One region of the Streptomyces sp. NPDC045968 genome, then DNA from elsewhere that is predicted to be linked to it. Evidence: predicted binding sites of a transcription regulator. Region 1 holds the regulator's gene; the other holds the start of a gene.

Region 1 (11,221 bases):
GCTCAGCCCGTCGAAGGCGGCGACCAGCGGGTACGAGGCGAAGAAGCCGGGCTCCCAGCCGTGGACCCCGTGCTGGGCACCCTCCAGACCGCGCAGCGTCATGATGCAGAGGCCGACGATGAGGATGACGGCCTCGACGAAGTACGCCTGGCCGGTCTTGGAGCCGGCGAAGCGGGACTTGCGCCCCGCCCTGCCCGGCCTGCTCAGCTGCCGGATCACGATCAGCGTCACGATGCCGAGGACCGTCATGAGCCCGAGGAACTCGGTGAAGATCTCGTACGGCAGCCAGTCGCCGATGAACGGGATCAGCCAGTCGGCCTGGAAGAGCTGGCCGAACGCGTTGACGATCGTGAGCAGCAGCGAGAAGAAGCCCACCGCCACGAACCAGTGCGCGAAGCCGACGATGCCCCAGCGGTTCATACGGGTGTGGCCGAGGAACTCCTTGGCCAGCGTGATGGTGCGCTGTGTGGGGTCACCCGTGCGGGTGCCCGCGGGCACGGGCTGACCCAGTCGCACGAAGCGGTAGATCTGCGCGATGGCGCGGCCGAAAAGCGCGACGGCCACCACCGTGATGACCAGCGACACGATGATCGCGGCGAGTTGCATTTGGGGGCTCCTCGGGCCTGCGAGGGTTTGGGGTACACCAATGATTATGGATTACTAAGCAGTAACTTAATGAGTCTGTGACGACACTATCCACTTATTCCGCCACGCTGTAGCCGGGCAGGCGGTGATCTGCGTCGCTCAGGTACCCCTTGGTGTCGCGACTCAGTCGTCGCAGGGCCACGCGCATCGGCAGCCGTACGGCTGCCGCCAGGATCGCCAGGTCGAGTCCCATCCAGTGGTGCTCGGCGTAGTGCTGGTCGAGCAGGGCGGGTTCGTCCCAGGGCATCCCGGAGCGTGCCCGCACCTGCGCGAGGCCCGTCAGGCCCGGCCGCAGCTCCTGACGCCAGCGCCTGGCCCCCGGCCCCTCGGTCCTTGGGTCGCCCGCCGCGAGGGGCGCGGGGCCGACGAGGGAGAGCTCTCCCCGTACGACATGGGGCAGCCGGGACAGCAGGTCGAGCCGGCAGCGGCGGGTGCGCAGGGAGCGCAGTTCGAAGACCCGGCCGCCGAGCCCGGTCCGCTGTTCGCGCAGCAATACGCCGCCGGGAGGGCGCCGTACGGCGAGCGCGAGGGCGCCCACGGCGAGCGCCGGTGCGACGAGGGCCAGGAGGGCCGTGCCGAGCGTGAGGTCGAGGAGCCGTTTGGCCGTCAGCCGGTCCGCCGCGTACGCGATGACGCGCGTCGCGGTACGGGCGAGGGCCGCCGCGGTCGCCCTCGCGGCCACCGCCACCGTCGCCGCGGTCCGTGAGGGGGCGTGCGCCCTGGTTCGTACCGCAGTCCGGTTCGCGTTCTGCATCGCACCTGCCCGGGGATCGGTGACGTGCCGGTTTTGACCGGCTCACGGCATTTTGTGACAGAACGATCCCATGGTGCGATGGTGGGTCGGGGTGTGTGGCGCGCGGGAAGGTGCGGGTGTCGCCTCGTGAGGCGCGCGACGCCGTGCCGGGTGCGGCGGCTTCTGGGGGAAATCCGCTGGTGGGACTGGGCGCGAGCACGTTAGTTGAGTCGACTCGGCTCATGTCTGTTGACTCTGGGACGGGTGTCATGCATCCTTGAGTCAGATCCACTCAAGTATTCAGTTGGAGGAATCGAAATGGCACGTGCGGTCGGCATCGACCTGGGCACGACTAACTCCGTCGTGAGCGTTCTGGAAGGCGGCGAGCCCACCGTCATCACCAACGCCGAAGGCGCCAGGACCACGCCGTCCGTCGTCGCCTTCGCGAAGAACGGCGAGGTGCTCGTCGGCGAGGTCGCCAAGCGCCAGGCGGTCACGAACGTCGACAGGACCATCCGCTCCGTCAAGCGCCACATGGGCACTGACTGGAAGATCGACCTGGACGGCAAGAGCTTCAACCCGCAGCAGATGAGCGCCTTCATCCTGCAGAAGCTGAAGCGTGACGCGGAGTCCTACCTCGGCGAGAAGGTGACCGACGCGGTCATCACCGTCCCGGCGTACTTCAACGACTCCGAGCGTCAGGCGACGAAGGAGGCCGGCGAGATCGCGGGCCTGAACGTCCTGCGTATCGTCAACGAGCCGACCGCCGCCGCGCTGGCGTACGGGCTCGACAAGGACGACCAGACGATCCTCGTCTTCGACCTCGGTGGCGGCACCTTCGACGTGTCCCTCCTGGAGATCGGCGACGGCGTCGTCGAGGTGAAGGCCACCAACGGTGACAACCACCTCGGTGGTGACGACTGGGACCAGCGGGTCATGGACTACCTGGTCAAGCAGTTCGCCAACGGCCACGGCGTGGACCTGTCCAAGGACAAGATGGCTCTCCAGCGTCTCCGCGAGGCCGCGGAGAAGGCGAAGATCGAGCTGTCCTCCTCGACGGAGACCACGATCAACCTGCCGTACATCACGGCGTCGGCCGAGGGCCCGCTGCACCTGGACGAGAAGCTCACGCGCGCCCAGTTCCAGCAGCTCACCGCGGACCTCCTGGACCGCTGCAAGAACCCGTTCCACAACGTCATCAAGGACGCGGGCATCCAGCTCTCCGAGATCGACCACGTCGTTCTCGTCGGTGGCTCGACCCGTATGCCGGCCGTCGCCGAGCTCGTCAAGGAGCTCACCGGTGGTCAGGAAGCCAACAAGGGCGTGAACCCGGACGAGGTCGTCGCCATCGGCGCCTCGCTCCAGGCCGGTGTCCTGAAGGGCGAGGTCAAGGACGTTCTGCTCCTCGACGTCACGCCGCTGTCGCTTGGTATCGAAACCAAGGGCGGCATCATGACGAAGCTCATCGAGCGCAACACGACCATCCCGACCAAGCGCTCCGAGATCTTCACGACGGCCGAGGACAACCAGCCGTCCGTGCAGATCCAGGTCTACCAGGGCGAGCGCGAGATCGCGGCGTACAACAAGAAGCTCGGAATGTTCGAGCTCACGGGTCTGCCGCCGGCCCCGCGTGGCGTGCCGCAGATCGAGGTCGCGTTCGACATCGACGCCAACGGCATCATGCACGTCGCCGCCAAGGACCTCGGCACCGGCAAGGAGCAGAAGATGACCGTCACCGGTGGCTCCTCGCTGCCGAAGGACGAGGTCAACCGGATGCGCGAAGAGGCCGAGCAGTACGCGGACGAGGACCACCGCCGTCGCGAGGCCGCCGAGTCCCGTAACCAGGGCGAGCAGCTCGTCTACCAGACGGAGAAGTTCCTCAAGGACAACGAGGACAAGGTTCCGGCCGACGTCAAGACGGAGGTCGAGGAGTCCCTCACCGAGCTGAAGGAAAAGCTCAAGGGCGAGGACACCGCCGAGATCCGTACGGCCACCGAGAAGGTCGCGGCCGTCTCCCAGAAGCTGGGCCAGGCGATGTACGCCAACGCCCAGGCCGATGGTGCGACGCCGGGTGCGGACGCGTCGGACGCCGGTCAGGCCCAGGCCGACGGTGACGACGTCGTCGACGCCGAGATCGTGGACGACGAGAAGGACACCAAGGGCGGTGCGGTGTGACCGAGGAGACTCCGGGCTTCGAGGAGAAGCCTGACGTCCCCTCCGACACCACCCCTGACGGAGCTGAGCCGAAGGACGCCACCCCCTCTCCGGAGGAGGAGGCGTCCCCGGCCGGGGACTCAGTACAGACAGTCGGTCTGACAGCACAGCTGGACCAGGTCCGCACCGCGCTCAGCGAGCGCACGGGCGACCTCCAGCGGCTCCAGGCCGAGTACCAGAACTACCGCCGCCGCGTCGAGCGGGACCGGGTCACGGTCAAGGAGATCGCAGTCGCGGGTCTCCTGTCCGAGCTCCTGCCCGTGCTCGACGACGTCGGCCGCGCGCGGGAACACGGCGAGCTGACCGGTGGCTTCAAGTCGGTGGCCGAGTCTCTTGAGACGGTCGCCGCGAAGATGGGCCTCCAGCAGTTCGGCAAGGAGGGCGAGCCCTTCGACCCGACGATCCACGAGGCCCTGATGCACTCGTACGCGCCGGACGTCACCGAGACGACCTGCGTGGCGATCCTGCAGCCGGGGTATCGCATCGGCGAGCGCACCATCCGCCCCGCGCGGGTGGCCGTGGCCGAGCCGCAGCCCGGCGCCACGCCGGCGACGGCGAAGGAAGAGAAGACAGACGACGAGGAGAGCGGTGGCACGGAGGAGGTCTGACATTCAGTCCGACCACCTCGGTGCACACCGACCGGCCAGGAGCCCGGCCTCATGGCCGGCTCCTCGGCCGATCGTCCGGAAGGAGGGACGTCGATGAGCACGAAGGACTTCGTCGAGAAGGACTACTACAAGGTTCTCGGCGTCCCCAAGGACGCCACCGACGCCGAGGTCAAGAAGGCGTACCGGAAGCTCGCCCGCGAGTTCCACCCGGACGCCAACAAGGGTGACGCCAAGGCGGAGGAGCGCTTCAAGGAGATCTCCGAGGCGAACGACATCCTCGGCGACAGCAAGAAGCGCAAGGAGTACGACGAAGCCCGCGCGCTCTTCGGCAACGGAGGCTTCCGGGCCGGTCCCGGTGGCGCGGGGGGCAACTTCAACTTCGACCTGGGCGACCTCTTCGGAGGCGCCCCGGGCGGCGGCCAGGCCGGCGGCGCCGGCGGGTTCGGTGGCGGCGGTCTGGGAGACGTCTTCGGCGGCCTCTTCAACCGCGGCGGCGCGGGCACCCGTGTGCAGCCCCGGCGCGGGCAGGACATCGAGTCCGAGGTGACGCTCAGCTTCACCGAGGCGGTCGACGGGGCCACGGTCCCGCTGCGGATGTCCAGCCAGGCACCCTGCAAGGCGTGTTCGGGCACCGGCGACAAGAACGGCACCCCGAGGGTCTGTCCGACCTGCGTCGGCACCGGACAGGTGTCGCGCGGCAGCGGCGGCGGCTTCTCGCTCACCGATCCCTGCGTGGACTGCAAGGGCCGGGGCCTCATCGCCCAGGACCCCTGCGAGGTCTGCAAGGGCAGCGGACGGGCGAAGTCGGCGCGCACCATGCAGGTCAGGATTCCGGCGGGCGTGCTGGACGGCCAGCGCATCCGGCTGCGCGGCAAGGGCAGCCCGGGCGAACGCGGCGGACCGGCCGGCGATCTGTACGTCGTCGTCCACGTCGACGCCCACCCCGTCTTCGGCCGCAAGGGCGACAACCTCACGGTCACCGTGCCGATCGCCTTCACGGAGGCGGCGCTCGGCGGCGAGGTGAAGGTCCCGACGCTCGGCGGCCCCCCGGTCACCCTGAAGCTTCCGGCCGGCACCCCCAACGGGCGTACGATGCGCGCCCGCGGCAAGGGCGCGGTCCGCAAGGACGGCACCCGCGGCGACCTCCTGGTCACCGTGGAGGTCGCGGTCCCCAAGGACCTCGCACCCGAGGCCCAGGACGCGCTGGAGGCCTACCGGAAGGCGACCGCGGAGGAGGATCCGCGGGCGGAGCTGTTCCAGGCTGCGAAGGGAGCTTGAGATGGACGGCCGTCGACGTAATCCGTACCAGCTGACCGACGAATCACCGGTGTACGTGATCTCGATCGCGGCCCAGCTCTCGGGCCTGCACCCGCAGACGCTGCGCCAGTACGACCGCCTCGGCCTGGTCTCCCCGGACCGTACCGCCGGACGCGGCAGGCGCTACTCCGCCCGCGACATCGAACTGCTGCGCACCGTCCAGCAGTTGTCGCAGGACGAGGGCATCAACCTGGCCGGCATCAAGCGCATCATCGAGCTGGAGAACCAGGTCGCCGCGCTCCAGCAGCGGGTCGCCGAGCTCTCCGCCGCGGTCGACGGGGCGGCGGTGGCCCTGCAGCAGCGCGAGGCCCAGGTGCACGCCTCGTACCGCCGCGATCTGGTCCCGTACCAGGACGTGCAGCAGGCGAGCGCGCTGGTGGTGTGGCGGCCGAAGCCGAAGAGGGCTACGGACTAGGTCCTGGCCGCATCCGTCGCAACGCACGAGAGGCCCGTGGTGCCCGACCGATGGCGGGGACCACGGGCCTCTTTCGCGTGCAGGGTCACTTGCCCGAGCCCTGCCACAGGGTGAGTGCCAGCGCCGCGCACGAGATCACCGCGGCCAGGGACGACAGGGGCCAGCGGGTGCGCTCCAGTGCGTCGAGACGCTCCTCGTGCTCGTCCAGTGCCTTGTCACTCTGGTCGACACGTTGCAGCAGAAGCGCCAAGTCGCCCCGGGTGGTGGCGAATCCGACGTCGACGGAGCGGTGCAGGCGTTCCAGTTCCCGGGCGATGCCATCGGCCTCGGACTGCGTCATCGCGGACCTCCTCAGATCCGCGGGACGTGCAGCCGGTCCCAGCTGGCACGTCCCGGGACGCCGTCCGCCGCGCTTCCGCTGTAGCCCAGCTCCTGCCCAGCGGTGACCTTTATTCTGGAGAGTGGCTGCGTGGTGCTGGTGGCGCCTCGTTGCAGGGCGGACAAGCCGGAAGACGACTGGCTCACCGTGCGTCTGAGACCGCTCAGCCCCGAGCTCACCTGCTGGATGGCCTGCTTCAGATTCATGTGAACTCCTGGTTCAGATGCCGCCCAGGGCATCGATCACCGACGACCCGTGTTCCGTCGCCGGACCGAATCTCTGACATCTTGATCACCGCCGTACGGGAAGGGCCGGTCAGATCCCTGCGAGCGCCTGGCTGAGTTTGTTGATGGAGTCGCGCGTGGAGGTGAAATTCTGATTGCGGGCGCTCGCCGTCGGCTTGCTGCTCTCTCCAGCGGCACGTAGCCGTGCTTGTAGTCCCGCAATGTCCCTGTGCGCGCGTTCCGCTGAGTTCTGGGCCAGATTGATGCGTCTGTTGAGGCTGCCGGCCCTGGACCTGCGGTAGAAAGCCTTGTCGGCGTACGGCCGAATCTTTGCCAGCTCTCTTTCTATCTTTTCCTGTTCCTTCATATTGTCTTCGTATTTCTGGATGGTCTTCTGTCCTGCGACCCGGCGCCACCATTTGTCGCCTTCCTTGGTCCACGGAAAGGCGTAGAGGGTGTTCCCGAGCCAGGAGACCCCCTTCTCGTCCACCTTGAAAAGGGTGAAGTCCGCTTTGACCAGGGTGAGTCCGGTGGAGAGCCCCGCCAGGGCGACCTTCATGTAGTCGACCGTGTGGTTCAGGGTGGCGATCTTCATGACGAGGTGGCTCGCCTCGTCCTTTCGGAAATAGAGACGCAGGGTCTCGCGCGCCGAGCGGGAGAAGACGTCCATGTCCAATGTGTGCGGTGAATCCGGCCCAGATGTGCTGGCTCCGGCCATGAGGTTTCACTCCTTGTGTGTGAGTTCCACGCATCGCCCCATTGATTTCCGTGACGCCTGGTGACACACTTCATCCGAATCCGGATGGTGAGGGCGGGGCCCATGAATGTGATGGTCGGCATAGCGGCATTTAGGGAATTATCCTTCTGCTCGTCACTCATGAAGGAAGCCGCGAAGTTCGCCGTGGAATTCTCTGAGAGACACTTCGACGTGCCTCAGGGTTTGTGGATTTTCACCGAGAAGCCAGTGGAAATTTCTCCCCCGGGGCCCGGGGAGCTGAATGCCTGGGCCGATGAGTGGATGACTCTTGGGTCCGGCACGGAAGCAGCGCGAGGTGAGAAGAGATCAAACGGGCTCGCGCGGCTGAAATCCCAGGGGCGCCTCTTCAGGGGCGGCAGTGCTCTCGCACCCGCTCTGGACGAGATCATCCAGTCCTCTGCGGGGCTTGCCGGCCACACGGTCGCCATCCTGCTGCTCAACGGCCCCCCGGCTGACGGCGCCGCCTTCGTGAGGACGATGAAGAAGGCGTCCAGGTATCCCGTCTTCTGGGTGTTCATCGGAACCAAGTGGGGCGAGGTGTGTCCTCTCGGTGTGGTGGACACGCTCGGTGAACGGCCCGGCGATCCGGAGAACTTCGTCGTTCTCAAGACGGACAACTGGTCCGAGTTGACGAGGTGGGCGACCACCCGGCGCATTCGCCGTGCGGTGGGGCGTTGGCAGAAGCGGACGCCCACGGGCTGAGCGAGGGAGCCTCCCCTGCAGCACCGCGCGCCGGCGGGACGAGAGCCGGCCGCGGTGCCAGTCGAGCATGGCGCTGGTGACGCGAACGTCCGCGACCTGATGCCGCACCGCCCACGCGGCCGGCCGGCGAGGGGCCGGGGCGATGAAGGGTGAGTGGGCGTCCACCAGCGGAAACGGACCCCTCACGCGCGAAGGGCGAGCCTCCGTCACGAGGCCGAGGCCGAGGACGACGATGCGCCGGTCTCCCGGGGCGTGGAGCCCGTGGTTTCGACCAGGCCCGACTGGACGAGCAGGGCGCCGAGGTGGGTGCGGCTCGACGCGTCGAGGGCCAGCATGAGCTTGGCGATGTGGGCGCGGCAGGTACGGACGCTGATGCCCAGCTTGCGGGCCACGACGTCGTCGACGTGTCCTTCGACGAGGAGGCGGGCGATGCTGCGCTGGACGGCGGTGATGGGGGTGCCGGGGGCGGCTGTGGGCAGCTGTTCGGCGAAGGGGGTGGCCTGTGCCCAGAGCATTTCGTAGACCTGCGTCAGGTAGCGGACTAACGCGGGGTTGCGTATCTCCAGGGCGACCTTGCGGTCGGGTGTGGCAGGGATGAACGCCACCTGGCGGTCGAAGATGAGCAGTCGGTCGACCGTCTGTTCCGTGGTGCGCACCTTCAGCCGGTCGGCCGGCACCTGCTCCAGGTAGTCCCTGAGGGCGGTGCTGTAGCGGGCCGGGTGCTGGTAGATGTGCCGGAGCCGGGCCCCGCGGTCGATGACGGTCTGGGCGTTGGCCAGCGCCTGCGGAATCAGCTCGGCCGGCCGCCTGCTGCCCGGCTGGGCGGTCAGGACTTCCTCCCTGGCAGCGGCGGTCGCCTCGTTGAGGGCCGCCTGGATCACGCCCTTTCCCTCGAGAACGGTGATCGCGAGACTGAGGTCCTCGCTGGCGACGGCGACCAGAGGGGCCAGCGACTTGCTCAGAGCGGCGGTGAGCTGGACGCGCTCCTCGATTTCCCGGGTGATGGGCTGGAGAAGGTGAGCCAGGCCGGTGGACGGTGGAACGGGCCGCATCCAGGCGTCATCCCTTGGGTCGGGATGGAGGAGGGCCATCTCGACGAGGCAGGGGGCGGGGCCGAGTTCGGCACGGGCGATGCGTCCATTGCGGAGTGCGATCTCGTACAGCCGGATCGCCGGGGCACACAGTTCCCTGGTCCCGTGTGGATGGACTGAATGCGCCCCATCCCTCTGCATTTGTGGCCCCTCACTTTTTGCAGTGCAACAAGATGACGGTGGTGGAAGCGAAGCTTCCGGGGGAGTGTTGAGAAGTCGGGGGAGCCGGGAACTTCCCTGATGGAACAGGGTGCGGCCGTGCTCTCCCCCGTTGCGCGGTCGCGCCTTCCGGCTCCGGGGTGGGGATGCCGACGGGCGCCGGACGGTCAGGAGTCCTGCTCCAGGATTCCTGACCGGGCGATGAGGTAGCCGAGCTGGGCACGGCTGTTGCTGCCGAGGGCGGCCGCGAGCTTGGCTACGTGGGCGCGGCAGGTGCGGACGTTCATGCCGAGTCGGCGGGCGATGGAATCGTCGACATGGCCCTCGATGAGGAGCTGGGCGATGGACCGCTGAACGCCACTGATGCCCAGGGGGGCCGGGTCGTACTTGACCTCTTCGCGCAGGGGCGCGGCCCGGGTCCAGAGTTGCTCGAATACGTTGACGAGGTACTCGACCAGCCCGGGGTGACGCAGTTCCAGAGCGACTTGGCGGTCGTCCTGGGCGGGAATGAAGGCGACCGTCCGGTCGAAGACGATCAGGCGGTCTATCAGTTCTTCGAGCGTCCGTATCTCCACATGGTGGCCGGCCATGCGTTCGGCGTAGGCGAGGGTGCTCGGGCTGTGGCGCACCGTGTGCTGGTAGAGGGTGCGCATGCTGACGCCGCGGTGGACCACGGACAGGCCACGTTCGAGTGATCTACTGAGACGATCCTCGTTCCTTCCGCCTCCGGGTTGGACGGTGAGGACCTCGGTACGGCACTCTGCGGTGGCGAGGTCGAGGGCGGCGTTGATCCGGTTGACGCCCTCGAGCACGGTGATGGCGTGGGTGGTCGGCGGCCCTTGCGCGCTGATGTCCATGAATGGCTCGAAGGATTCGGTCAGTTCGACCGAATGCCTTCGGCGCTCCTGGATCTCGCGCTCTATGGGGTGCAAATGCTGCGCGAGTACGGCGGACGGCGGGACGGGACGCAACCAGGAGGCGTCGTCGGGGTCCGGGTGCAGCAGGGCGAACTCCATCAGGCACGGAGCCGGTTCCACCTCGGTGCGGGCGATACGTCCGACGCGCAGTGCGCTGGCGTAAAGGCGCCCTCCGGCCTCACATAGTTCGGTGATCCCGTGAGGATGTGTCGGCTTTGTGTGACTTGTGATCATATCTCCACCCCCCAGGTTCCTGAACATGCAAGAACATGATGCATCGACTCAGTGGTGTTCGCGTGCTCAGGTGAGACATCGTCTTAGGTGCGGGGGAGAAGAATCCACAAGTGAGGACGAAGCCGACTATGTACAAGCGAATGCTTCGCTCGGCGCTTGCCGCCTCGTTCGTTGCGGCCCTTGGCCTCGGCCTGTCGGCCGGCGGCGACATCGGCTGGAGCAGTGAGGCGGAAGCTGCCCAGGGCGATATCGGTTGGACCGCTCCGGCCCCTGCTCAGGGGGACATCGGTTGGACCTCTCCGGCCCCCGCTCAGGGGGACATCGGTTGGACCGCCGCCCCGGCCGGCGCGACCGCATGACCACCCCGCCGGACGACCGCACCTTCCGGCGCGAGATGGCCACGGCCTACCGCTCCGGGTGGCACTTCATCGATCTGCTCACGGCACTCCCCCGTCGTGGCGACTCGTTGATGGTCACCCTGTTCGGTGAACCGGTAGTCGTCGTGATGGAAGAGGGCGAGGACGTCCGCGCCTATCGCTGCCTTCGTCGGCCCCGCGGGGCCCCGCAACCGGTCCGCTGTGCCGTGAGGTACGGCATGATCTTCGTCAACCTCGATCAGCGGGACCATGAGCTGTTCGAATCTGAAGCCATCTCCGCCACCCCCCGCAGTGCCTGAGCGACCCCCGTCGTTCCATATCGCTCAGGCGCTTCCCCCACACAGCGGCGCCATCGTGACCTGAACACGATGGCGCCGTTGTGCTGCCCCGGCCAGGTTCAGACCCGGCCGAGCGCCCGGTCCAGGGCGATCTCGATGACGACCCGGTCG
Region 2 (11,221 bases), on a different contig from region 1:
GGGTACGCACCGCGCCGGGCCAGTACGGTGACCCGGCCGTGCGGCGGGCTGTGTTTGACCGCGTTGTCGATGAGGTTGGCGACCACCTGGTGCAGACGCTCCGCGTCGGCGTGCGCCGTCAGTTCGGGCGGCGAGACGTCGAGGTGCAGATGGACGTCGAGGCGGGAGTGGTTGCCGGAGCCGGAGGAGAGCCCGCGCTGCGACGCCGCGAGGTTGGCCTCCTTCAGCACCCCGGAGAGATACGGCCACACCTCGAAGCGGCGGGCCTTCAGCACCACCACTCCGTTGTCGAGCCGGGAGAGATCCAGCAGGGTCTCCACCAGCCTGCCCAGCCGCTCCGTCTGCTTCAGCGCCGTACGCATCGTCTCGGGGTCGGCGGCCGACACCCCGTCGACGACGTTCTCCAGCACGGCTCTCAGCGCCGCGATGGGGGTGCGCAGTTCATGGGAGACGTTGGCGACCAGCTCCTTGCGGTGCCGGTCCTCGGCCTCCAGATCGTCCGCCATGCGATTGATCGTCTGGGCGAGATCGCCCAGCTCGTCGCGGCGGCCGGCCCCGCTCACCCGCGTGGTGTAGTCGCCGTGCGAGATGGACCGGGCCACCGCCCTCATCTCGTCCAGCGGCGCGGTCAGACCGTGTGCCACGAACTGGGTGATCAGCAGGGTCGCGATCACCGAGAACACCGTGATGAACCGGAGCTCGGTCCGGGTCCTCAGCGCCACGAGCAGGAGGCCGGTGGTGATGAACACCGAGATCACGACCAGCGTGCCCAGCTTGGCCTTGATGGAGAAGGGTCTGAGTCGGCAGCCGGGCCGGTTCATGGCGCGGGCGTCTCCAGCGCGTAGCCGACGCCGTGGACGGTACGAATCCGCTCGGCACCGATCTTCCGGCGCAGGGCCTTGATGTGGCTGTCGACGGTACGGGTGCCGGAGGCGTCGGCCCAGTCCCAGACCTCGGCCAGCAGCTGCTCGCGGGAGAGCACCGCGCGCGGGGTGTTGGCCAGGCAGACCAGCAGGTCGAACTCGGTCGGGGTGAGGTGGACGTCGTCCGCCCGCACCCGGACGCGGCGCTGCGCGTGGTCGATCTCCAGCTCGCCGAGACGCAGGATGCCGCTGCGCGGCGTCACCGCGGCGAGCGCCGCACGCTCCACCCGGCGGAGCAGGACGTGCACCCTGGCCGCCAGCTCACGCATGGAGAACGGTTTCGTCATGTAGTCGTCGGCGCCGACGCCCAGCCCGACCAGCATGTCGGTCTCGTCGTCGCGCGCCGTCAGCATCAGCACCGGCACCGGGCGCTGGGCCTGCACGCGTCGGCAGACCTCCAGGCCGTCGAAGCCGGGGAGCATGATGTCGAGCACCATCAGGTCGGGCTGCCACGCCTCGGCCGCGTCCACGGCCGCGGGGCCGTCCAGCGCGGTCTGGACCAGGAAGCCCTCGGCCCGGAGTCTCGCGGCAATGGCGTCCACGATCGTGGAGTCGTCCTCGACCACCAGAACCCGGCGCTGCGCACCCGGGGTGGCCGCGACGCCGTTGTGGGTGGTGTGTGTCTGTTCCATCGCCCCGCCCCTGCCCGTTCTCGCGGGAGCCATTCCCCCGGAGGCACGGTCTTCGCTTGTGAATTTCGTGGGTGATCCCATGTGCCGGTCAGCAGCGTAGAGGCAGCGGGCGGTCCACGGCTACGCAGGGTGTTGTCCCGCGTGAGGAGTTTCACTCCTCGGGGACACCGGATCGCCGGCCTCGGGACTCCCGGCCCTTGGCCTGCGGGCGGTGTGCATACCGGGTGGGGGGTCAGTCGGTCCGCAGTGCGAGATGGACCACGTCCGGCACACCTCGGGCAACGGCTACTTCTTCAGTGCGTACCGCGCTGAATCCGGCATTCCGCATCGCCTGCTCGAAGGCCGGGGAGGGTTGCGCGGACCACACGGCGAGGACTCCGCCCGGCGTGAGACGGTCCTTGCAGACCGCGAGACCGGAGGCGGAATAGAGGCTTCCGTTGTCTTCTGTGACGGTCCAGTCGGGTCCGTTGTCGATGTCCAGGCACAGTGCGTCGTAACGCTCCGTGGTCGTACGGAGGTGGGTGACCAGGTCCGTGTGCGCGATCTCGGTCCGCGGATCGGCCAGCGCCGCGCCGGAGATCCGGTCCAGCGGCCCTTGCCGGTGCCAGTCGACGATGGCCTGCTCCCGCTCGACGACGACGATCCGCCCCCACCGCTCCTCCTCGGCCGCCCGGACGAGCGAGAACCCGACACCGAGGCCGCCGATGAGCACGGCGGGAGCGGTGCGGCCGGCGGGGAGCGCCGCGAGCGCCGCGTCGATCAGCAGCCGTTCGGACCGTCCGTCGGAGGTGTCCATGAGGAAACACCCGTTGGCGATGATCTCGAAGTCGTCCCCACGCTCACGCAGGACGACCTCGCCGAACGGTCCTTCGCGGCGGTCGAGCGTGACGGGGGCGGTGCTGGCGGACATGGCGTGGCTCTCCGGTCTCCGGTGGTGGCGGTCGGTCCGACGAACCATCCTGGCGCGCGGGGCCGTCCCGTACCAGCGAATTGACGGGGCGGCGGCGGGGCATCGGGTGCGCGGAGGCGCTCAGCCGGACTCCGGACGCGCGCCGCGCGCCACGAGGAGCGCCGCCCCGGCCGCGTACACCGTCAGGGCCACGGCCCACGCGGCCGACTGCGGTCCCGGCTGCATCGGCCACGCCCAGAACGCCGCCGCGCCACCCGGGGCACGGGGCGCCGCCAGGTAGACCGCGCCGCCGTAGACGGTCATCGGCAGCCAGCTCAGCCGGGCACCGAGCAGGACGGCCGCGGCCGCGGTGACCCCGGTCGCGCCCAGGACGTTGCGGACCATCGCGGGGGCGCCGAACTCCTCCGGATGCCCCGGCACGGCCAGCGCGAGCGCGCCCGCCGTCAGTGCGGTCAGGCCCACCAGATACAGCAGCCGCAGCGGCCACCAGCGGCGGACGGCGGTCCGGTCCAGCTCGTCGGTGTACGAGTGCAGGCCGGTGCCGACGGCGGCCGAGGCGAGAAGCGGGGCGAGCGCCAGGACGGGGACGCGCGCGGTGTGGTCGAAGTACGGCCGGTCCTCCAGCCAGTCCGCGGCCCAGGCCGCGACCAGGACGATGCAGGTCAGGGCGGCGGCGGTGAGAGGCAGGGCGCGGGAGCGGAGGCAGAGCGCGGGCAGGTGGCGCGCGCGGTGTCTCGGCGCGGTCGCGGCAGCGGGCACAGGGGCCGTCACCCCCGGGGGCGCGGGAGTGGTCACAGGAGGGGAACCTCCTTCGGATCGCAGCCGTGCGAGGCCAGATAGCGGCCGAGCCAGATCCTGCGGTCCGCTTCGGGCATCGCGGTGAGGCGGGCCAGGAGGGCCAGATGCGGTGAATCCGGTGGGGAGCCCGCGTCGGCCCCGGGGACCAGCCAGGTCCGGACGGCCAGGTCGGTGTCCCAGATCCGGGCGGCGGACTCGTCCTCGTACGTCTGGTCGGGGCAGTCGCGGGCGGGCATCAGATCGTGCAGGGTGCCGGTGGCGTAGTCGGCGGGGCGCAGGAGTTCGTCGCGCACGACGGTCCATCCACGGGTCATCGGCGGCAGCGCCGACTCGCCCCGGCGTGGACGCACAGCGGGGTCCACGTACCGGACGGGTGCGCCCGGCACACCCTCCAGCCGGGAGAGCAGCCCGGCGAGGGCCTCGGAGGCCTGGGGCAGCAGCGCCTCGTCCAGCGCGCTCACGCAGATCTGCGGGGTGGTGTCCCCGCAGACCAGCCGCGTCGCCGACGGGTCGGTGCGGAACAGGCCGGAGCCGGTGTGCACGATCAGCGGCGCCACCGACGCGGCCACCGCGAGCGGTACGACGGCGAGGAACCGGTGCCGGGCCGCGTACGCGAGGAGCAGCGCGAGCGCCAGCCCGCCGGACCAGGCGGCCATGACCGGCCCGAACCACCACACGGGGACCCCGAAGGGAATCTGTTCGGCGGGGCTCAGGTACCGGAGGTCGGAGCCGACGTACGAAGGGGCGCCCAGGCAGACGTACGTGACCGCCGCGAGAACCGGTGCGGTCAGCCGCCACCGGCACACCCGCCCCACCACGAAGCCCAGGAACGCGGCGCACACCAGGAAGCAGACATCCGCGAGGACGAGCGTGAGCGAGGGGCCACCCGCCCCGGTGTACGGCCAGGTCGCCGCGAACGCTCCGGCCAGCGCGACGAGATACCCGGCGACCGCCCACACGGCGATGGGCGCGGCGGCGGTCACCGAGCGCGCCAGCCGGCTGCGGGGGACGGACAGCCAGAGGCCGTCGGTCCGGCGGCGGTGCTCGCGACCGCCCTGCCAGCAGCCCGCGGCGGCCGTGAGCGGGCCGGTGAGCAGGGTGGCGCCGGAGTGCAGCAGGCTCTGGGTCTCGCCCCAGCTCCCCTGCCACTGGCCCGCCTTGGCCGCCATGGTCACGAGGAGGGTGAGAGCGACCGCCGGCCCGGTCCAGGGGGCGAAGCCCCGCCGGAGCTCGGCGCCGAGCGCGGAACGCGTCGGGTCGCCGGCCGTCTTACTCCGGGCGCCGTCCGGCGGGCTCAGTACGTCCGTCATCGGGCGGTCACCGCCGTACGGTGGGCGCGCAGCGCCGCCGTGTAGCCGCGCTCGATGGGATTGGCGTCGGGCCCGCCCGGCTCCACGGTCTCGCCGCCCAGTTCGACGAGCTCGGCGGTCGTGCCGCGGTAGGCGACCCGGCCCGCCTCGATCAGCGTCACGTCGGTGCACGCGGCGGCGACGTCCTCCACCAGGTGGGTGGAGACGATCACGGTGGCGGTACGTCCCAACTCCCGTAGCAGTGCCCGGAATTCGACCCGCTGTTCCGGGTCGAGACCGGCGGTCGGCTCGTCGAGCAGCAGCAGGTCCGGCTGGTTGACGATCGCCTGCGCGATGCCGACACGGCGGATCATGCCGCCCGACAGGGTCTTCACCTTGGCGTCGATCCGGTCCGCCAGGCCGACGCGCTCCACGGCCCGCTCCACGGCGGCGGGGGTGGCCGCGCCGTCCATCTCCTTGAGCCAGGCGACGTACCCGACGAACTCGCGGACCGTGAAGCCCGGGTAGAAGCCGAACTCCTGCGGCAGGTAGCCGAGTCTGCGCCGCACCGTCGCCCGGTCGCGGTGTCCCGACGCGGCGCCGACCTCGTGGCCCAGCAGCTCCACCCGCCCCCCGGCGGGTGGAGCCACGGTCGCCAGCACGCGGATCAGTGAGGTCTTGCCCGCGCCGTTCGGGCCGAGGAGTCCGTGCACGCCCGCCGCGAAGTCCAGGTCGACGGCGTCGAGGGCGGTCTTCCTGCGGTGCCGGACGGTCAGCCCGGTGACCCTTGCGCTCACAACGTCTCCAGATGGTCGAAGGATCTACGGCGTGCGGCGAGGAGAGCCGCGCACACCAGGGCGCCGGCCGCCCAGCAGCCCTGGACGCCGGGCCCCGCGAAGTACGGGGCGGCCTCGGCGGCCAGCGCGGCCGGCCCCCGGGGCGAGGCGCCGACGGAGGGAAGGGCGACGGCGAAGGCCCAGCCCGCGGCGACGGCCGAGGCGCCGGTCCGGCAGCCGACGTACGAACCGAGGGCGAGGGCCGCGAGCGTCAGCGCCAGCCCGGGCAGCAGCCACGCCACGGCCCCGGGCCCGCCCACCTCCGGGGGCAGGGCGGCCCCGGCGAGGGTCAGTGCCGGGATGCTCGCCCCGAGCACCGCGGCGGTCCTGGTCAGCAGCAGCCGCAGTCCACCGGCGGGGGTGGCGGCGGTGATCTCGTACAGGGGATCGGCGTGCCGCCCGTACGAGACGAACACCCCCGCGAGCGGCAGCACGGGCGCGACGACGAGGAGCAACGGCCGGACCGACCCGCCGAGCCCCGCCCCGTACGCCAGGGCGAGAGCCCCCGAGGCCACGATCACGAGCGCCAGCAACCAGGGCCCCCGCAGGGCGGGCCCGGCGGCCCAGAGCACGCGGGCCACGGGGGAACCGGGCGTGGCGCGGAGCGCGCGGGCGACGCGGGCCACGCGGGAGCCGGGCGTGGCGCGGAGCGGGCGGGTGCCCATGAGGCCGGCGCCGGGCCGAAGCGTGCGGGCGGCCCGGGGGCCCGCCTCCGCCAGGACGTCCGCCCGGATGTCCGCCAGGAGCGCTCCCACGCCGTCCCGGGTCCCGACCGCCGACGACACCCGTGCCGCGCAGTTCCCGCACGCCTCGACGTGCTTCTCCAGGGACCAGGCGTCGGTCTCCGTCACCGTGCCGGCCGCGTACCGGGCGGCGAGCTCCCCGTCCACGTGCCATGCGTGCGTATGCCTCATGCCGTACCTCCCAGCGGATCGCGTTCCGAGGCCAACAGGTCCAGGGCCGCGCGGAGTTCGCGTCTGGCGCGCATGGCGCGCGTCTTGACGGTGCCCTCCGGTATGCCGAGCAGCCGGGCGGTCTCGCGGGTGGTCAGGCCGTCGATGACCGTCGCGCGCAGTACCTCCCGCAGCTCGGGGGAGATCCGGTCCAGCGCGGTGCCCACATCGCCGTACTCCAGGCCGGCCAGCACCCGTTCCTCGGCGGACGGCACGGCGGCCTCCCACCCGGTGGCCCCGGAACCGGACCCGGACCAGGACCCGAACCGTGCCGCCCTGGCCCCGGCCCGCTGCGCGTCGACCAGCCGGCGGGCCGCGATCACCCACAGCCAGCCGCCGACCCGCGCGCCCCGGTGCGAGCCCGCGGACTGCCAGGCCGTGACGAAGGTGTCCTGGAGCACCTCCCGTACGGTCTCCGCGTCCCCGCACCGGCGGCTCAGCCGGGCATGGAGCCACCCCGCGTGCCGGTCGTAGAGCGCGCCGAGTGCGCCCGCGTCCCCCTGAGCGACGGCGCGCAGCAGCGCGCCGTCCTCGTCGTCCCCGTCGGTCCCCGAAGGGCGCAGCAGCCTCACACCTGCTCTATCGACGGGCGGAGCGTGTCCGGTTCACCGGCCGGGAGATTCCGTGGCCGGGAGATTCAGCGGACCGGCGAGGCCGGCGCCGCGAACGCGACGTCCGCGGCGCGCGAGGTGACCTCGGCCTCGTTGCTGATGGCCCAGGCGGCGACCCGTGACGCCGTGGCCGCCGGTATCTCCTCGCTGATTCCGGGGGCCGCCGGAATGTTGTGCGTCGCGTGGGCGTCGTACGGGAGGACAACTCGATAACCGCGTTCCAGGGCCCCACGGGCTGTTGCCTGGACGCACATCTCGGACATCAGGCCGCAGACGACGAGTCCGCGTACCCCGTGGCCGGCCAGCAGGCCGCCCAGCGTCGTCCCCTCGAAGCCGTCGTCCCTGGATTTGCGGACGACGAACTCGCCGGGGCCGGTCTCGACGGGGAAGTGGAGTTCCCAGCCGGGCGTGTGGGGCTCGTCGCCCGCTCCGGCGGGCCCGTCGTTCTGGATGTGCACGACGAGCGCCCCGCTCGTACGGGCCCGTGCGATCAGGCCGGTCGTGCGGTCCAGGAGCAGGGCCGCGCCGGGCACCGCACCCGCCCCCGTCACGGAGGTGGACTGGACGTCCACCACGAGTAGCGCCTGGAGGGGAGAGCCGGGAGGAGTCATGGCGCCATCATCGCCATCCCGGCCCGCCACGCTCCACGTGATTTCGAGCCGTGAACCGGCACCGGCCGGGTGATCGCTGAGAGCGAACAAGGCTTGGGGAACATTCCGGCGCTCAGGAGCATTGAGTCCACATAGCTCAACTTGACTGCCGAAGGGGAGATCATGGCTACGGAGTCCAAGGCGTTCACACCGATCGACCTGCCTGTGCTGCCGCTCGACGACGAGGTAGTGCTGCCCGGAATGGTGGTGCCGCTGGATCTGTCGGACACGGAGGTGCGGGCAGCCGTGGAGGCCGCACAGGCCGCCGCGCGTGCCGGTGGCGGCAAGCCCGAGGTGCTGCTCGTCCCGCGTATCGACGGGACCTACACGGGGACCGGCGTCCTCGGCACCGTCGAGCAGGTCGGCCGGCTCTCGGACGGAGACCCGGGTGCGCTCATCCGGGCCCGTGACCGGGTGCGGATCGGTGCCGGGACCAGTGGGCCCGGCGGAGCGCTGTGGGTGGAGGGGACCAAGGTCGACGTGCTCGTCCCGGACCCCCTGCCCGGCTCCGCCGCGGAGCTGGTCAAGGAGTACAAGGCACTCGCCACCAGCTGGCTCAAGAAGCGCGGCGCCTGGCAGGTCGTGGACCGGGTGCAGCAGATCGAGGACATCTCCGCGCTCGCCGACAATTCCGGTTACTCGCCCTTCCTGACCACCGCCCAGAAGGTGCAGCTCCTGGAGACCGCGGACGCGGTCGCCCGGCTGAAGCTCGCCATCCAGTGGCTCGGCGAACACCTCGCCGAGCAGGATGTGGCCGAGTCCATCGCCAAGGACGTCCAGGAGGGCGTCGACAAGCAGCAGCGCGAGTTCCTGCTGCGGCGCCAGCTCGACGCCGTACGCAAGGAGCTGTCGGAGCTCAACGGAGACCCTGAGGACGAGTCCGACGACTACCGGGCGCGCGTCGAGGCCGCCGACCTTCCCGAGCACGTCCGCGAGGCGGCGCTCAAGGAGGTCGACAAGCTGGAGCGGTCCTCCGACCAGAGCCCCGAGGGCTCCTGGATCAGGACCTGGCTCGACACCGTCCTGGAACTGCCGTGGACCGAGCGGACCGAGGACGCGTACGACATCCCCGGTGCCCAGCGCGTTCTCGACTCCGAGCACGCGGGCCTCCAGGACGTGAAGGAGCGGATCACCGAGTACCTGGCGGTGCGCAAGCGGCGCGCCGACCGGGGGCTGGGCGTCGTGGGCGGCAGGCGCGGCGGCGCGGTGCTGGCGCTGGTGGGTCCGCCGGGAGTGGGCAAGACCTCGCTCGGTGAATCCGTCGCGCACGCGATGGGCCGCAAGTTCGTCCGTGTCGCGCTCGGCGGTGTCCGGGACGAGGCGGAGATCAGGGGCCACCGGCGTACGTACGTGGGCGCCCTTCCCGGGCGGATCGTCCGCGCCATCAAGGAGGCCGGTTCCATGAACCCGGTCGTCCTGCTCGACGAGATCGACAAGGTCGGCTCGGACTTCCGGGGCGACCCGGCGGCCGCCCTCCTGGAAGTCCTCGACCCGGCGCAGAACCACACGTTCCGCGACCACTACCTGGAGGTCGAACTCGACCTCAGCGACGTCGTCTTCCTGGCGACGGCCAATGTGCTCGACGCCATCCCGGAGGCCCTGCTCGACCGCATGGAGCTGGTCAGGCTGGACGGCTACACCGAGGACGAGAAGGTCGTCATCGCCCGCGACCACCTGCTCCCGCGCCAGCTGGAGCGGGCCGGTCTGGAGGAGGAAGAGGTCACGCTCGACGAGTCCGCGCTGCGCAAGCTGGCCGGGGAGTACACCCGCGAGGCCGGCGTCCGCAATCTGGAGCGGGCCGTCGCCCGGCTGCTCCGCAAGGTCGCGGCCCAGCACGAACTGGGCGACCGCGAGCTGCCGTTCACCGTCACCGACGAGGATCTGCGGGGTCTGATCGGACGCCCGCACCACGTGCCCGAGTCCGCCCAGGACCCGGCCGAGCGCCGCACCGCGGTACCGGGCGTGGCCACCGGACTCGCGGTGACCGGCGCGGGCGGTGACGTGCTCTTCGTCGAGGCGTCGCTGGCCGATCCGGAGACCGGGGCGTCGGGGCTGACCCTGACCGGTCAGCTCGGTGACGTCATGAAGGAGTCCGCGCAGATCGCGCTGAGCTTCCTGCGCTCGCACGGCGCCGAGCTGGAGCTGCCGGTCGCGGATCTGAAGGACCGCGGGGTGCACATCCACTTCCCGGCGGGTGCGGTGCCCAAGGACGGTCCGAGTGCCGGTATCACCATGACGACGGCGCTGGCCTCGCTGCTGTCCGGCCGGCTGGTCCGTACGGATGTGGCGATGACGGGTGAGGTGTCGCTGACCGGACGGGTACTGCCGATCGGTGGCCTGAAGCAGAAGCTGCTGGCCGCGCACCGTGCCGGGATCACCACCGTGGTGATCCCCAAGCGGAACGAGGCCGACCTGGACGACGTACCGGCCGAGGTCCTCGACGGCCTTGAGGTCCACCCGGTGACCGACGTCCGCCAGGTGCTGGAGATCGCCCTCGCCCCGGCCTCGGCCGGGCTCCGGGAGCAGAGGGTCCCGGCCGCGGCGTGAGTGTCATGCAGTGACGGGCGTGGCATGACGTGCACGGCCGGTACGGACGGCCCGTTCTCCCGATGGGGAGGGCGGGCCGTTCCGCTTGAGCGGACACGCGCTGGGCCGGCACCGCCTAGGGCCGGTAGATGGTGCCAGGCACCGGCTCGGCCGGGGCCATCAGCTGGGGGACGGTCACGAAGGTGTAGCCGCGCTCCTTCAGCGCGTCGATGATGCCGGGTACCGCGGGCACGGTGCCCTTGTAGATGTCGTGCAGCAGGATGATGCCGTCCCTGTCAGCCTGGTCGAGAATCCGCTTCCTGATCAGCGCCGAGTCGTTCGTGGAGTAGTCCTTCGCGGTCGCGCTCCACAGGATCTGCGACAGCCCCAGCTCCTTGCAGATGCCGGAGACCGTGTCGTCGGTGCGGCCCTGCGGCGGGCGCATCAGCCGCGGCTTCCTGCCGGTGATCGCCGCGATGGCGTCCTGTGTCTTCTCCAGCTCGGCCCGTATCTTCGCGGGCTCGCGGTCGGTCAGGATCTCGTGCGACCAGGTGTGGTTGGCCACCTCGTGCCCCTCGGCCGCGATGCGCCGCACGGTGTCCGGGTACCTGACCACGTGCTTCCTGCCGAGCAGGAAGAAGGTGGCGGGCACCTTCTTCTCCTTGAGGGTGTCCAGGAGCCGCGGGGTGTCCTCGGCCGGGCCCGCGTCGAACGTCAGCGCTATGCACTTCGCCTTGCGGCAGTCCACCTGCCCGAACGACCCCTTGGCATCGGCCGCGGCCTCCTGGCGCGCCGAACCGGGTGCGGTGGTCTCCATCGAGCAGCCGCTGAGCGCGAGTGTGAGCGCGGTCACCAGGGCGGCAGCCAACCCGGCGCCGGACGACGTCATCTTTCTGGGCACAGCAGGTCACTCCTCAAGACCGGCCGCACACGGACCGCGCGGCACGCCGAGGACTATACATAGCGCGTATACACGCAGTGTATAGAAGGGTGAGGTGCTGGACGTGAGCGGTGGAAGCGCAGGTCGGGAGGGTCGCGGCCCGAGACGGCGGAGGCCCCGGCGACGCGTGTGCGTCACCGGGGCCGCCGCGTG

What was found. The regulator HspR, encoded in region 1, represses chaperone genes until heat shock. The targets are predictions, from matches to a motif close to TTGAGNNNNNNNNNCTCAA.
Region 2: lon (endopeptidase La) is a predicted target of HspR. The motif match lies at 7,685-7,703, and genes of this name have one in related genera.

Annotation. Positions count from the first base shown of each region.
Region 1 is NZ_JBWKLF010000003.1:231,268-242,488, reverse strand. It holds gene AC07FA_RS10535 ((Fe-S)-binding protein) at 1-606, opposite strand, end outside; gene AC07FA_RS10530 (sugar transferase) at 701-1,399, opposite strand; gene dnaK (molecular chaperone DnaK) at 1,697-3,553, shown strand; gene grpE (nucleotide exchange factor GrpE) at 3,550-4,200, shown strand; gene dnaJ (molecular chaperone DnaJ) at 4,294-5,478, shown strand; gene AC07FA_RS10510 (heat shock protein transcriptional repressor HspR) at 5,480-5,932, shown strand; gene AC07FA_RS10505 (hypothetical protein) at 6,018-6,272, opposite strand; gene AC07FA_RS10500 (hypothetical protein) at 6,284-6,517, opposite strand; gene AC07FA_RS10495 (hypothetical protein) at 6,627-7,253, opposite strand; gene AC07FA_RS10490 (vWA domain-containing protein) at 7,356-7,994, shown strand; gene AC07FA_RS10485 (LuxR C-terminal-related transcriptional regulator) at 8,201-9,226, opposite strand; gene AC07FA_RS10480 (helix-turn-helix transcriptional regulator) at 9,412-10,422, opposite strand; gene AC07FA_RS10475 ((2Fe-2S)-binding protein) at 10,751-11,071, shown strand; gene AC07FA_RS10470 (pyridoxamine 5'-phosphate oxidase family protein) at 11,170-11,221, opposite strand, start outside.
Region 2 is NZ_JBWKLF010000004.1:425,557-436,777, forward strand. It holds gene AC07FA_RS14785 (HAMP domain-containing sensor histidine kinase) at 1-821, opposite strand, end outside; gene AC07FA_RS14790 (response regulator transcription factor) at 818-1,555, opposite strand; gene AC07FA_RS14795 (spermine/spermidine synthase domain-containing protein) at 1,788-2,465, opposite strand; gene AC07FA_RS14800 (hypothetical protein) at 2,586-3,182, opposite strand; gene AC07FA_RS14805 (hypothetical protein) at 3,257-4,573, opposite strand; gene AC07FA_RS14810 (ABC transporter ATP-binding protein) at 4,570-5,349, opposite strand; gene AC07FA_RS14815 (zf-HC2 domain-containing protein) at 5,346-6,302, opposite strand; gene AC07FA_RS14820 (RNA polymerase sigma factor) at 6,299-6,913, opposite strand; gene AC07FA_RS14825 (isochorismatase family protein) at 6,979-7,563, opposite strand; gene lon (endopeptidase La) at 7,726-10,149, shown strand; gene AC07FA_RS14835 (polysaccharide deacetylase family protein) at 10,265-11,029, opposite strand.